Regions from separate parts of the Rhodococcus sp. G6(2025) genome, predicted to be linked through region 2. Evidence: riboswitches for the same ligand, from Rfam matches in the RefSeq annotation. Region 2 holds a riboswitch; each other region holds the start of a gene.
The links. A riboswitch is a leader RNA that binds a small molecule or an ion and turns the genes downstream of it on or off. The one in region 2 is predicted to bind S-adenosylmethionine.
Positions count from the first base shown of each region.

Region 1: another riboswitch for S-adenosylmethionine. It lies ahead of ACLIVD_RS13175 (bifunctional o-acetylhomoserine/o-acetylserine sulfhydrylase); the one in region 2 lies ahead of ACLIVD_RS03690 (aminotransferase class V-fold PLP-dependent enzyme).
Region 3: another riboswitch for S-adenosylmethionine. It lies ahead of ACLIVD_RS29980 (putative leader peptide); the one in region 2 lies ahead of ACLIVD_RS03690 (aminotransferase class V-fold PLP-dependent enzyme).

Region 1 is NZ_CP179750.1:2,908,099-2,912,708, forward strand. It holds gene metX (homoserine O-acetyltransferase MetX) at 1-665, opposite strand, end outside; gene ACLIVD_RS13175 (bifunctional o-acetylhomoserine/o-acetylserine sulfhydrylase) at 662-1,945, opposite strand; SAM riboswitch class IV at 2,064-2,184, opposite strand; gene ACLIVD_RS13180 (NADP-dependent isocitrate dehydrogenase) at 2,458-3,681, shown strand; gene ACLIVD_RS13185 (MFS transporter) at 3,880-4,610, shown strand, end outside.
Region 2 is NZ_CP179750.1:762,198-766,807, reverse strand. It holds gene ACLIVD_RS03705 (flavin reductase family protein) at 1-129, shown strand, start outside; gene ACLIVD_RS03700 (LLM class oxidoreductase) at 135-761, opposite strand; gene ACLIVD_RS03695 (putative leader peptide) at 811-879, opposite strand; gene ACLIVD_RS03690 (aminotransferase class V-fold PLP-dependent enzyme) at 908-2,203, opposite strand; SAM riboswitch class IV at 2,255-2,369, opposite strand; gene ACLIVD_RS03685 (MlaD family protein) at 2,450-3,697, opposite strand; gene ACLIVD_RS03680 (purine-cytosine permease family protein) at 3,994-4,610, shown strand, end outside.
Region 3 is NZ_CP179750.1:6,474,847-6,479,456, reverse strand. It holds gene ACLIVD_RS29995 (LppA family lipoprotein) at 1-162, shown strand, start outside; gene ACLIVD_RS29990 (HAD-IIA family hydrolase) at 184-975, opposite strand; gene ACLIVD_RS29985 (sulfite exporter TauE/SafE family protein) at 1,052-1,819, opposite strand; SAM riboswitch class I at 2,032-2,128, shown strand; gene ACLIVD_RS29980 (putative leader peptide) at 2,136-2,210, shown strand; gene ACLIVD_RS29975 (amino acid ABC transporter permease) at 2,355-3,335, shown strand; gene ACLIVD_RS29970 (amino acid ABC transporter ATP-binding protein) at 3,332-4,114, shown strand; gene ACLIVD_RS29965 (ABC transporter substrate-binding protein) at 4,152-4,610, shown strand, end outside.

The sequences.
Region 1 (4,610 bases), 2.1 Mb from region 2:
AGTCCGGCCCGGGGGATCCGGCCGGTGTCGTGATAGTCGCCGCCCTGCCAGTCGGGGTCGCTGGTGATGGCCGCGATCTGGGTGGTCTGTGTGCCGATCTGGTCGGCGGTCGCGCGGGCGCCGACCGCGAGAACGAGCGCGGACGCCACCTGGTCCGGGTAGGTGACGGCCCACTCGAGCGCGCGCATTCCGCCCATCGAACCGCCGACGACGGACGCCAGCTTGTCGATGCCCAGCAGGTCGGTGAACTTCTTCTCGGCCGCGATCTGGTCGCGGATGGAGATCTCCGGGAAACGGCTGCCCCACGGGCGCCCGTCCTCGGCGATCGAACCGGGACCGGTGGTGCCGCGGCAGCCACCGAGGACGTTGGTCGCGATGACGCACCATTCGTCGGTGTCGATCGGCGCACCCGGACCGACCATCCCGGTCCACCAGCCGGGGGAGGGGTGTTCGTCGGTGACGGGTCCGGTGACGTGCGAGTCGCCGGTGAGGGCGTGCTCGACGAGCACCACGTTGTCCCGGTTCGGGGACAACTCACCCCATCGCTGCACGGCGAGGGACACCGACGGGATCACTGTTCCGCTCTCGAGCTCGAGCGATCCGATGTCGATGGTGCCGAGACGTCCGTCCGCCACCGGCAGGTTCTGTACAGCGCTCACGGTCAAGATGCCGCCGCCGTGAGTCCGGTCTCGATATCGGCGATGATGTCGTCGATCCCTTCGATGCCTACAGCCAGGCGGACCAGTCCGGGGGTGACGCCGCTGGCGGCCTGCTCCTCGGGGGTCAGCTGGGAGTGTGTGGTGGACGCCGGGTGGATCACCAGCGAGCGGACGTCGCCGATGTTCGCGACGTGACTGTGCAGGGTGAGCGCGTTGACGAACTTCTTGCCCGCGTCGATGCCGCCGGCGAGTTCGAACGTCACGATCGCGCCCGCACCCCGCGGCGCGATCTGCTTCGCCCGGTCGTGCCAGGGCGACGACGGAAGCCCGGCGTATCCGACGGACACGACCTCCGGCCGCGCCTCCAGGTACTGGGCGACGGCGGTCGCGTTGGACACGTGCCGTTCCATGCGAAGGCTCAGCGTCTCGAGACCCTGGGCGATGAGGAACGCGTTGAACGGGGAGATCGCCGAGCCGAGGTCGCGGAGCAGCTGCACGCGCGCCTTGAGGGCGAAGGCAGGCGGTCCGAGTTCGGAGTAGACGACGCCGTGGTAGCTCGGGTCCGGGGTGGTGAAGTTGCCGTGGCGGCCCTGGGTCCAGTCGAACGTGCCGCCGTCGACGATGACACCGGCGATCGCCGTGCCGTGGCCACCGAGGTACTTGGTGGCGGAGTGCACCACGATGTCCGCACCGTGCTCGAGGGGGCGGATCAGGTAGGGGGTGGCCACCGTGTTGTCGACGATCAGCGGGAGCCCGTGCTGATGGGCGATCCCGGAGATGCCCGGCAGGTCGAGGACGTCGTTGCGGGGGTTGGAGATGGTCTCGCCGTAGAACGCCTTCGTGTTGTCCCGGATCGCGTCCTTCCACTGCTCGAGGTCGTCGGGGTCCTCGACGAACGAGACCTCGATGCCGAGCTTGGGCAGCGTGTAGTGGAAGAGGTTGTAGGTGCCGCCGTACAGCCGCGGGCTGGAGACGATGTGGTCGCCCGCCTCGGCGAGGTTCAGGATCGCGATCGTCTCGGCGGCCTGTCCGGAGGACAGCAGCAGGGCGGCGACGCCGCCTTCGAGGGCGGCGATGCGCTGCTCGACCGCGTCCTGGGTGGGGTTCATGATGCGGGTGTAGATGTTGCCCGGCTCGGCCAGACCGAACAGCGCGGCAGCGTGATCGGTGCTGTCGAACGTGTACGAGGTGGTCTGGTAGATCGGCAGCGCCCGCGCCTTGGTGGTCGCGTCGGACGTCTGCCCGGCGTGGATCTGCTTGGTCTCGAACGACCAGTTCTCGGTCATGTGCTGTCTACTCCAGTGGTCTGACGAGGCGCGACGGAGTTGCTGGTTCGTTCGCGCACAGGGCTTGTCTGGTGCTCTATCTACGACAACAACAACACATCATGAACCTCCGATGTCGGACCCGCGCTTGTCACCCGACTGTTGTATGAATCAGGGAACCAGGTCATCACCCGGGGCACCCCACCGCGGTGGAGGGTTGCCGGCCAGCTAGCCGGGGCTCGTTGCTGGCACTCATGACCTGGAGTGAATCTTAGCGGCTGGGGTGGAACGACCGGAAACGGCACCGATCAGGGCCACTAGCAGGGAAAAGTTACCCGCGAGTAGGGACGACCTCCGTGCCCCACGTGTTGCGAGCGTGGCGCATAGCAGTACGCTTGTCTTGTTTACGTGCGGTCTCCCAGCGGCCGCCTTGACCGTCTACGTTTGAAAAGCGAACCGTTCGCGGACCCACTCACAAAGTGCGACCGCAACCGTGTAACCAGGGAAACTTCCTAGGAGGACGCGAAGCACCCATGTCCAAAATCAAGGTTGAGGGCACCGTCGTCGAACTCGACGGCGACGAGATGACACGCATTATCTGGCAGTTCATCAAAGACAAACTGATCCATCCTTACCTGGATGTGAATCTCGAGTACTACGACCTCGGCATCGAACACCGGGACGAGACCGACGACCAGGTGACCGTCGACGCGGCCAACGCCATCAAGAAGCACGGCGTCGGCGTCAAGTGCGCGACCATCACCCCGGACGAGGCACGCGTCGAGGAGTTCGGTCTCAAGAAGATGTGGCGGTCGCCCAACGGCACCATCCGCAACATCCTCGGTGGGACGATCTTCCGCGCGCCGATCATCATCTCCAACGTTCCGCGACTGGTTCCGGGCTGGACCAAGCCGATCATCATCGGCCGTCACGCCTTCGGCGACCAGTACCGCGCCACCGACTTCAAGGTCCCCGGTCCCGGCAAGGTGATGATCACCTACACGCCCGAGGACGGCAGCGAGCCGATCGAGCACGAGCTGGTGAACTTCCCCGAGGGCGGCGGCGTCGTCCAGGGTCAGTACAACTTCACCAAGTCCATCGAGGACTTCGCGCGCGCCTCGCTCAACTACGGCCTGCAGCAGAACTACCCGGTGTACCTGTCGACCAAGAACACCATCCTCAAGGCGTACGACGGCGCGTTCAAGGACATCTTCCAGCACGTCTACGAGACCGAGTTCAAGTCGGAGTTCGACGCGGCAGGACTCACCTACGAGCACCGTCTCATCGACGACATGGTCGCGTCGGCGCTCAAGTGGGAGGGCGGCTACGTCTGGGCCTGCAAGAACTACGACGGCGACGTCCAGTCCGACACCGTCGCGCAGGGCTTCGGATCGCTCGGCCTCATGACCTCCGTGCTGCTGACCCCGGACGGAAAGACGTGTGAGGCCGAGGCCGCACACGGCACCGTGACGCGTCACTTCCGTCAGCACCAGCAGGGCAAGCCGACGTCCACCAACCCCATCGCGTCGATCTTCGCGTGGACCCGTGGACTCGAGCACCGCGGCAAGCTGGACAACACCCCCGACGTCATCGGCTTCGCCCAGAAGCTCGAAGACGTGGTCATCAAGACCGTCGAGGGTGGCCAGATGACCAAGGACCTCGCGATGCTGGTCGGCGGCGACCAGGGCTACCTGACCACCGAGGAGTTCCTCGGTGCGCTGGACATCAACCTCCAGAAGGCCATCGCCGAGCAGTAGGCACCGAGCCACAGCGTTACGAGCGGGACGTCCCCTCACGGGGCGTCCCGTTCGGCGTTTCCGGGCCGGGTGAGTCATCTCACGGTCGCTCGCGGCGCGAAAAGCGGAATCCGGGGAAGAGAATTTCGATGTGGGTCGTTGCGCAACGAGGCGCCGTGCGCCGCGTAGCCGTCTCCCCGCCTAGTCGAAAGTCCTTCTGTGAGCACTTCCACCCCCGTCCGCCCCGAGCACCTCGGTGTCATCGCCCAACATCCGTCCGTCCGCAAGCTCGCCATGATCGCGCTCGCGCTCGGTGGCTTCGGGATCGGGACCACCGAGTTCGTGGCGATGGGGCTACTGCCCGAGATGGCGTCGAGTCTCGGGATCACCGAGCCGACGGCCGGGCACGTCATCTCGGCGTATGCGCTGGGTGTGGTCGTCGGCGCGCCACTCATCGCGGCGTTGACCGCGCGGGTGCCCCGTAAGACGCTGCTGATCGCGTTGATGGCGGCGTTCACGATCGGCAACGCCGCCACGGTGTTCGCGCCGAACTACGGCGTGCTGATGGCCGCGCGGTTCGTGGCGGGCCTGCCGCACGGCGCCTACTTCGGTGTCGCGGCCCTCGTGGCGGCGCACCTCGCGGACCGCGGCCAGCGAGCCAGGGCGGTCGCTCTCGTGATGATGGGACTGTCGGTGGCCAACGTCGTCGGCGTTCCCGTCGCGTCGTGGCTGGGCCAGACGCTCGGCTGGCGCAGCGCCTTCGCGCTCGTGGCCGTGATCGGTGTGGTGACACTGGGCGCGATCTGGTCGTGGGTGCCCGCGCTCGCCGCCATGCGGATGTCGAATCCCCTCACCGAACTCGGTGCCCTGCGCCGCGCGCAGGTGTGGATGACGCTGATCATCGGCATGGTCGGGTTCGGTGGCATGTTCGCCGTCTACACGTACATCAG
Region 2 (4,610 bases):
CTCGTCATCGGCCTCGTCACCCGCGTTCATGCCGAGGCAGACGACGACTCCGCTTCGGCTCCCCTGCTGTATCACGAGGGCCGGTACTACCGGCCCACTCCGCTCGGTTCAGCGAACAACGGCAACTGACCAGGTCAGGACGCCAGTACCCGCTCGCGGAGGGGGAGGTCGAAGCGACGCAGCGCCTCGTCGACGGCGTCGGCGGAGGTGACGAGACCTCGCTCCTCCAGCCACGGGAGGGTGCCGTCGACGAGCTGCTCCAGAACCCTGGGCAGCGACAGCGGCAGCACGGTCACACCGTCGGCGACGCCTGCCGCCTGGATGTCGGCGATGAGTCCGGCGAGGCCGACCGGAGTTCCGATGTACTGCAACGACACCGGAGCACGGGGCGTCGCCAGGGCGCTGTCGAGGAGGGCCAGCTCCTTGCGGGCGGCGCGGGCCTCCACGGCGATGAGCACCTCGAGGTCCACCAGGACGGTGACGCTGTCGGGGTCGCGACCGTCGGCGACGAGTTCGGCGCGGATCCGTGCGCGTTCCTGCTGCGCCTCACGCAGATCGGACGCCCGGATCCGGACGACGTTCGGCGGGAACGACGTGAGGTCGAGCTGATCCGTCGAATCGGCGGTCAGGTCCACCCAGTAGTCCGCGCCGTTGATCGGCCGCGTGCCGGTGGCACCCTCGGCCGCCGGGTGGTGGCCGGAGCCGGTCAGTTCGACGGCGACGCGAAGTGGACGGGATACGAAGGCATTGTCTCGAGACATAGGGGTTCCTCGGGAATGACGTGTGAATGAAACGGAGCTGGAAGAACGGTCAGCTCGAACACATACCCGAGGCGGTTCGGCACAGATCGACATGCCGACGGCACCAGTGAGCAATCATTGTGCTCCCAGCCTGCGATGCCATGCGGTCATACTAGCGCGTCCCGCGAAAAACGCGTCTCCGGCACCGGATTCCACTGGCCGCTCTCCTTGGCGTAGGTCCAGCTCCGGCGGCCCGCCACCAGGGTGCGCACCGCGTCGACCAGCCGATCCACGTCCTCGGAGCAGCTTCCGAGACCCACACTCACCCGCACGGCGCCGTCGGGCCTGCCGAGGCGGCCCAGCAGAGGATGGGCGCAGAACCGCCCGTCGCGAACTCCGATTCCATGTTCGGCGGAGAGGTAGGCGGCGATCTCTCCCGGCTCGAACCCGTCGATCGTGAACGTCACGATCCCCACGGTGTCGGGGGCGTCCGACCACAGCCGCAGGAACTCCAGGCCGTCGACGGAGCCGAGGCCGTCGAGGAGCCGGCCGGTGAGTGCCGCCTCGTGTGCGGCCACCGTGCCGAAGTCCAGCTCGGACAGTGCATCGCACGCGGCGGCGAGCGCCGCCGCGCCGAGCACGTTGGGGGTTCCGGCCTCGTGCCGGGCAGGGGCGGGCGCCCACTGGGTCGATTCGACGGTCACGTTCCGGACCGCCCCGCCGCCTGCGAGATAGGGCTCGGCGGCGTCCAGCCAGTCCCGGCGGCCCACCAGCACACCGGCGCCGAAGGGGGCATACAGCTTGTGCCCGGAGAACGCGAGGTAGTCGACGCCCCACTCCTCGACGTCGATGCGCCGGTGCGGCGCGAGCTGAGCGGCGTCGACGAGAATCCGTGCGCCGCAACGATGCGCCACCTCGGCGAGGGCGGCGATCGGCAGAACCTCGCCGGTCACGTTGGATGCACCCGTCACCGCGAGCAGGGCGGTGGGCTTGGAGCACAGTTCTGCGACGAGCAGGCGGACCGTCTCCTCCAGCGTGTCCGCCGCCCTCACGACGCGAGAGTTCTTCCACGGCAGCAGGTTCGCATGATGCTCGATGTCGAGGACGACGGTGCTGCCGGGGACGCAGCCGGCCAGCAGATTCAGCGAGTCGGTCGTGTTCCGGGTGAAGACCACCACCTGGTCCTCCCCCGCTCCGACGAACCGGGCGACAGAGTCGCGGGCGTTCTCGTAGCACTCGGTCGAGACCCGCGACGCGTAGCCGGCGCCGCGGTGCACGCTGGAGTACGTCGGTAGCAGTGCCCCGATCCGGTCGGTCACCTGCGCCAACGCCGGCGCACTGGCGGCGTAGTCGAAGTTGACGTAGGCGCAGTCGCCGCCCTGAACGAGCGGAACCCGCAGGTCGGAGCCCGAAACCTGGGCCAAGGGGGCAACACACACGTCAGCGGTCAGTACAGCAGTCATCACGACATCCCTCGTAGTCAGGGACTCGTCGCAGGGTCGGTGCCCTCTCGGAGTCCGCGCTTGCCGGGTCCGGTATGGACCTCAGCCTGGTCGTCACCCGGAGCACCCCGCCGCGGTGGAGGGTTGCCGACCAGCTAGCCGGGGCTTGACGCTGGTACTCGTGACCTGTTTCGAAGATTGCAGGATCGACGCGCTGTTGTCAACCCGAAACCCGGAGGGTCCCGGATCCGGGACCGAGAACTCGCGTCAGTTGGGAGTCACCCCGAGGAGCGGGGCGAGCTGATTCGCAATCGGGTTGAGGTCCAGCCTGTTCGGGTCCTTCTTGGGCGTGGAGTCCCACGGCTGAACGGTGGCGGGGTCGCCGAACACGATCCGGTTCGCACTGCGGACGCCGGTGAGACTGCCCTGTGGGGCTTCGCAGGACGCGGCGGTGTTCTGCGGGAAGTCCTGCTGCGTGTCGTCGAAGTTCGGGTCGTTCCGCTTCATCTCCTGGAGGATCGCCTGGGTGCCCTCGTAGCCGACGGTGCACGACGGCGGATTGTTGGTCTCGGCCACCAGGCCCAGGTGCACGGTTCCGTCGTCGGGCGCAATGGTCGACGACGCTGCCGCCACCCCCGGCAGGTACACGAACAGGGTCTGCAGGGCGGTGGCTTGCACCGAGATCGCCTTCGCCGTGACGGACAGGTTGGCGAGGTTCGTCGTGGCACCGGGTCCGGCCTCCGAGACGAGTTGCCCCAGTAGATCGCTCGCCGGATTTCCGTTGTCGATCAGCCGCCGGACGTCCGGGTCGCTGCTGCGCAGACGATCCGCGAGCGAGTCCAGGTCGGCACTGAAATCCTTGATCGCCGAGGACTGTTCGGACTGCGTATCCAGTACAGTGCGACCGTCGCGCACCAAAGCCATTGTCCGATCGAGCGATTCGGAGCCCGACCCCGACAGCCCGGACAACGAATCCGCGAGCGACTGAAGGTCTTTGCCCTTGCCGTCGAATGCCGCACCGAGTTCCGTCACGACGGTGTGGAGCGCGTCGATCGGCACGGATTCCGTCAATCCCCGTGTGCTGGCGAGCAATTCTTCGACGGGCACCGGCGTCGACGTGTCGGCGGCGGCGATTCGGGACCCGTCCGCGAGGAACGGCCCCCGATCGGTGGCGGGCCGAAGGTCGACGTACTGCTCGCCGATCGCCGACCTGTTGGCCACGACGGCTTTCGCGGAGGCGGGAATGTCGGGCGCGCTCGTGTCGATCCTCAGTTCGACGACGACGCCGTCCGGGGTCAGGGACATGTCCCCGACGCGGCCGACCGGCACGCCGCGGTAGGCGACTTCCGCATTGGTGAAGATGCCGCCCGACGTCTCCGATTCGAGGTGCACGGTGTATTCGCCGAACCCGAGGAGATTGCCCAGGCGCACATAGTTGGCACCCACGTAGACGAGGCCCGTGAGAGCCACGAGAACGAAGCCGATCAGCTGCCACCGGACGAGCGGCGACCTCACCGTCGACCCTCGATGTCGCGTCGCCCGAACGCCGTCCCCGCTGCGGCTGGCAGGCACCGGTTCGCGAAATGACTGTTGATGGCGGCGGCAGACACAGGCACTCCGATGACAGTGGGATACGTGAGACAAGCGGTCACACATATATCTAGTCCGGTCGCCGTAGCAGCGCAAACTCCGAACCACCCTCGGTGGCGCACGTCACTCGACGGTCTTGACTGAATTTTCAGTTTGGAATATCTTCGGTTCCCAACAGGACGTGATGACAGTCACCTCCGCCCCGAAATGTGAGGTCCGCAGTGTCCACGAATCTCGACCCGACGACGCCCCTCGACGACACCGCCCCCTCCCCGCCGGAGGACCGCTTCGGACACGTCGAGACGATCGGCGTGGAATACATCCCCGAATCGGAACGCGATTCGCGACCGCTCAACATGCTCGCCGTGTTCTTCGGCGGCAACCTGGCGTTCTCGGTGATCGTGTTCGGCTGGCTCCCCATCACGTTCGGACTCGGGTTCGGCAGCGCGATCGCGGCCAGCGCGGTCGGCATCGGACTCGGCACGCTCCTCATCGCTCCCCTGTCACTCCTGGGCCCGCGCACCGGCACGAACAACACCGTGTCGAGTGGTGCGCACTTCGGAGTGAGCGGACGGATGATCGGCTCGGGGCTCACCCTGCTCTTCGCCCTCGCGTACGCCGCGATCGCGGTCTGGACCTCGGGTGACGCGCTGATCGCCGCCGCCCACCGCCTGCTCGGCACACCGGTCGACAACGGCATGCTCGCCCTCGGCTACGGCATCATCGCCGCCGAGATCGTGGCCGTCGCGCTGTTCGGCCACGGCACGGTGGTCGCGCTCCAGAAGTTCGTGCTGCCCGTCGTTGCCGCGCTGCTCCTGCTCGGTGTGTTCGCGTTCGG
Region 3 (4,610 bases), 2.3 Mb from region 2:
CGTGCGATCGCCGCCGACGCCGGAATGGACCGGCTCGACGTGCACGCCGACCGACCCGGACATCACGACGTGACGTTCGCCGGTGGCGACGGGAACCGGATCGCGTTCGGGACGTACAGGGCAGCGACGATCAGGGGCATCACCGGCTGCCGCCACCCGTGAGTACTTGTTAACGTCCCGCGGTTAAGAAGTACTCACGGGCGGCGGAGCCGCATCGCCGAACGGATCCGACGTCCGGCCGACCAGGTCGGCGACCGATTTGAGTACCGCGGTGGGACGGTAGGGGAACAGTTCCACCGAATCCCGCGTCGAAATTCCGGTGAGGACGAGGATGGTCTGCAGCCCGGCCTCGAGCCCGCAGACGATGTCGGTGTCCATCCGGTCGCCGATCATCAGCGTGTTCGCGGAGTGCGCGCCGATGGCCCGCAACGCCGAGCGCATCATCAGCGCATTCGGCTTGCCCACGTAGTACGGGTCGCGACCGGTGGCCCTACTTATCAGTGCGGCAACGGATCCCGTGGCCGGAAGGGAACCCTCCCGGGACGGGCCGGTGGGGTCGGGGTTGGTGGCGATGAAGCGAGCGCCCCTCTCCACCAAACGAATTGCGGTGGTGATCGCCTCGAAGGAGTAGGTGCGGGTCTCGCCGAGGACCACGTAGTCGGGATCGTTGTCGGTGAGGACGTACCCGATGTCGTGCAGTGCGGTGGTGAGCCCGGATTCGCCGACGACGTAGGCGCTGCCGCCGGGGCGCTGGCTCGCCAGGAACGTCGCGGTGGCCAGGGCGGACGTCCAGATCGATTCCTCGGGAATGTCCAGGCCGGTGCGGAGCAGACGGGCGCGGAGGTCGCGCGGAGTCCTGATCGAATTGTTGGTGAGGACGATGAACGGGGTACCCGACTCCCGGAGTTCGGCGAGGAACAGGTCGGCCCCGGGGACCAGGTGCTCTTCGTGGACGAGAACGCCGTCCATGTCCATCAGATAGGTCCAGCCCGGGTGCTCTACGTCTTTGCTCACCGACTCAGTATGAGGGAGCGGGAGGGTGCATGCGCGACTATGCGAGCAGCCGGAACAGGCCGATGAGGCCGACGACGACGATGGTTCCCCGCAATGCGGTCGGCGACAGCCTGCGGCCGTAACGGGCGCCGAGGACGCCTCCGAACAGCGAGCCCACCGCGATCAGGCCGGCGGCCGCCCAGCTGATCCGGTCGAAGGCCACGAGCGTGTACGCGGTCGCGGCGACAACGTTGACGAGGAGCGAGAGCAGGTTCTTCGCGCCGTTCATCCGTTGCAGGCTCTCCGGCAGGATCGCGCCCATCACACCCATCAGCAGGATGCCCTGCGCGGCGGTGAAGTATCCGCCGTACACGCCCACGGCGAACGTCCCGACGGTCAGCAGGGTGAGGCGCGCCGGGCTCAGCCCCGCCTCGTGGCTGCCGCGCTGCTTCGCCCAGGCCTGGATCTTCGGCTGCAGCACCACCAGGATCAGGGCGAGGATCAGCAGCACCGGGACGACGAGTTCGAACACAGTTTCGGGTAGGTGCAGCAGTAGCCACGAGCCGAGAACCGCACCGCACAGCGACGCCGGGATCTGCCACCGCAGCCGCGGTCCCTGCCCGGCCAGTTCCCGCCGGTACCCCCACGTGCCGGACACGCCACCGGCGACCAGGCCGATCGCGTTCGACATCGTGGCGGTCACCGGAGGGAACCCGAACGCCACCAGGGTGGGGAAGGTGATGAGCGTGCCGCTGCCGACGATGGCGTTGATCGCGCCCGCGCCTACACCGGCTACCAGGATCGCGATGACTTCGAGTGGTGTCACCGAGGCGACGTTACAAGGGCCTCGGAAGGCCCGGCAGCCGGGTCGCACGACCACGGAGATGCAGGGCTGCACGCATCATTCAACCGCATCGATCTCCGTCTGTCAGTACTTCTGCGCACGGTGATTCTTGCGGCCGATCGGCACCATTTCCCCTGTGTTGCAGGGAAATACCCCGTGTTGACGGGGTTCGGGAATGCGGCTAGTGTTCGCTTCAACCATCCAGAGCGACCGAGAGACCTGGCTCGTTGACGTCGCAGCAACCCTTCCGAATTCTTCGGGTGCGGGTGCTACCGCCGGGATCGATGGAAGGCAGCACATGAACTACCCCGCGCGCCCTGCGTGGCGCAGACGGCACATCGACCTGTGCCGGACCACCTCCTGCCACTGTTGACGAGGTCTCACAGCACGCTCACCGGGCATTTCGCCCGGTGAGCGCCTGACGCGCGCCCGCATCCCGCGGAAGACGCGCCTCCTCCAGTCCCGTTTCCAGGTGAAAGGCCGCCTCAGTGATGTCTGTCGTAAGTGGTGAGGGAGCGTGAGCGCCCCCGTCCGGGCGCGTTCGGCCGCGCCCCTCGATTCAGTGCCGTCCGGCGACGGGGACGCCGCGCTGGAAGTGGCGCGGAGGTGGCATCCGTGGCGGTGGGTCGTCAGCGCCGTCGTGCTGGTACTGCTCGCCCAGTTCGTCCACGGCCTCGCGACCAACCCGGGATGGGACTGGGCGACGTTCGCCAAGTACTTCACCGCCGGCTCCGTGCTGCAGGCGCTGTGGATGACGGTGAAGCTGACCTTGTGGGGGACGGTCCTCGGATTCGCACTCGGTGTGGTGCTGGCGGTCAGCCGCTTGTCGCACAACCCGGTGTTGCAGGTGATCGCCTGGGTGTACATCTGGGCGTTCCGGTCGATTCCGCTGATCGTGCAGCTCCTGTTCTGGTTCAACATCACATACCTGTATCAGACTCTGTCGCTGGGCATTCCGTTCGGTCCGGGCTTCTTCACGTTCGAGGTGAACGGTGTCATCAGCGGCTTCACCGCCGCCGTCATCGGTCTGGCCCTGCATCAGGCCGCGTACTCCGCCGAGATCATCCGCTCCGGCATCATCTCGGTGGACCACGGGCAGATCGAGGCGGCGCAGTCGCTGGGCATCCCGCGCCGACGCCAGTTCTTCAAGATCGTTCTGCCCCAGGCGATGCGCGGCATCCTGCCGAACGCCGCGAACGAGGTGATCAGCCTGTTCAAGGGCACCTCGATCGTGTCGACGATGGCAATCGCCGAACTGTTCTACCAGGTTCAGGTGATCTTCGGCCGCAACGGCCGCGTCGTGCCGCTGCTGATGGTCGCGACGATCTGGTACATCATCCTGACCACGCTGTTGTCGATCGGCCAGTACTACGTCGAGCGGCACTACGCGCGCGGATCGGCACGGGCGCTGCCGCCGACTCCGTGGCAGAAGCTCACCCGGAAGTTCGCCGAGATCCGTGACGCCGGTGTCTCCGTACCGAGAGGCGCCACGAAATGACAACCGAAGCCCATCCGGCGGAGTACGCGGTGGAAGTTCGCGGAGTCCACAAGTCCTTCGGCGCACTGGAAGTCCTGCGGGGTGTGGACCTGCTGGTCCGCAAGGGCGAGGTGACGGTGATCCTGGGGCCGTCGGGTTCCGGCAAGTCCACGCTGCTGCGCACGCTCAACCACCTGGAGAAGGTCGACCGCGGCACCATCCGCATCGACGGCGACCTCATCGGTTACCGGCGCAAGGGCAGCAAACTGCACGAACTGCGTGAACGCGACATCCTGAAGCAGCGTTCCCGGATCGGATTCGTCTTCCAGAACTTCAATCTGTTCCCTCACCTCACGGTGCTGGAGAACGTGATCGAGGCGCCGGTGTCGGCGCAGGGCCGCGACCGGGCCGAGGTCGAGGCCGAGGCGATTGCGCTGCTGGAACGGGTGGGCGTAGGTGACAAGGCCCACGAGTACCCGCGACAACTGTCCGGCGGCCAGCAGCAGCGGGTCGCGATCGCCCGGGCCCTCGCACTGCGCCCGGCGGTGATCCTGTTCGACGAGCCCACGTCTGCCCTCGACCCGGAACTGGTCGGCGAGGTCCTCGCCGTGATCAAGCAATTGGCACGGGACGGCGCGACCCTCGTGATCGTCACCCACGAGGTGGGCTTCGCGCGGGAGGTCGCCGACACGGCGGTCTTCATGGACGCCGGCGTCGTGGTGGAACAGGGCCCGCCCTCGCAGGTCATCGACAACCCGCAGCACGACCGCACCACAGCATTCCTCTCCCGAGTTCTCTGATTCTCCACACCTCGGTGTGGATCCCCGAAAGGCGCACATGTCCACCGCACGGTTCCGTACGAAAATTCTGGCCTCGGCCCTCACCACCGTCGCGCTGCTCGCCGCCGCGTGCGGGGGCGGCGACGTCGAGGACGAGGGATCGGCGCCGACCTCGGCTGCCGGATACAACCTCACCGCCGACCAGAATCGCATCACCACCGACGAGGTCGAGTCGATCGCCGCGAAGGTCCCCCAACAGATTCGCGACCGCGGCACGCTCGTCGTGACGGGCAGCGCCGGTTCCGCCCCGCCCCTGCGTTTCTACGCCGACGACGACAAGACGCTCATCGGCTCGGAGACCGACTTCGCGTACCTGATCGGCGACGTTCTCGGGTTGAAGGTCGATCTCCAGGCGGCGGACTGGGCGCAGAACTTCGTCCGCATCGATTCGGGGGAGGCCGACGCGTTCATCTCCAACGTCACCGTCACCGAGGAGCGGAAGGAGAAGTACGACTTC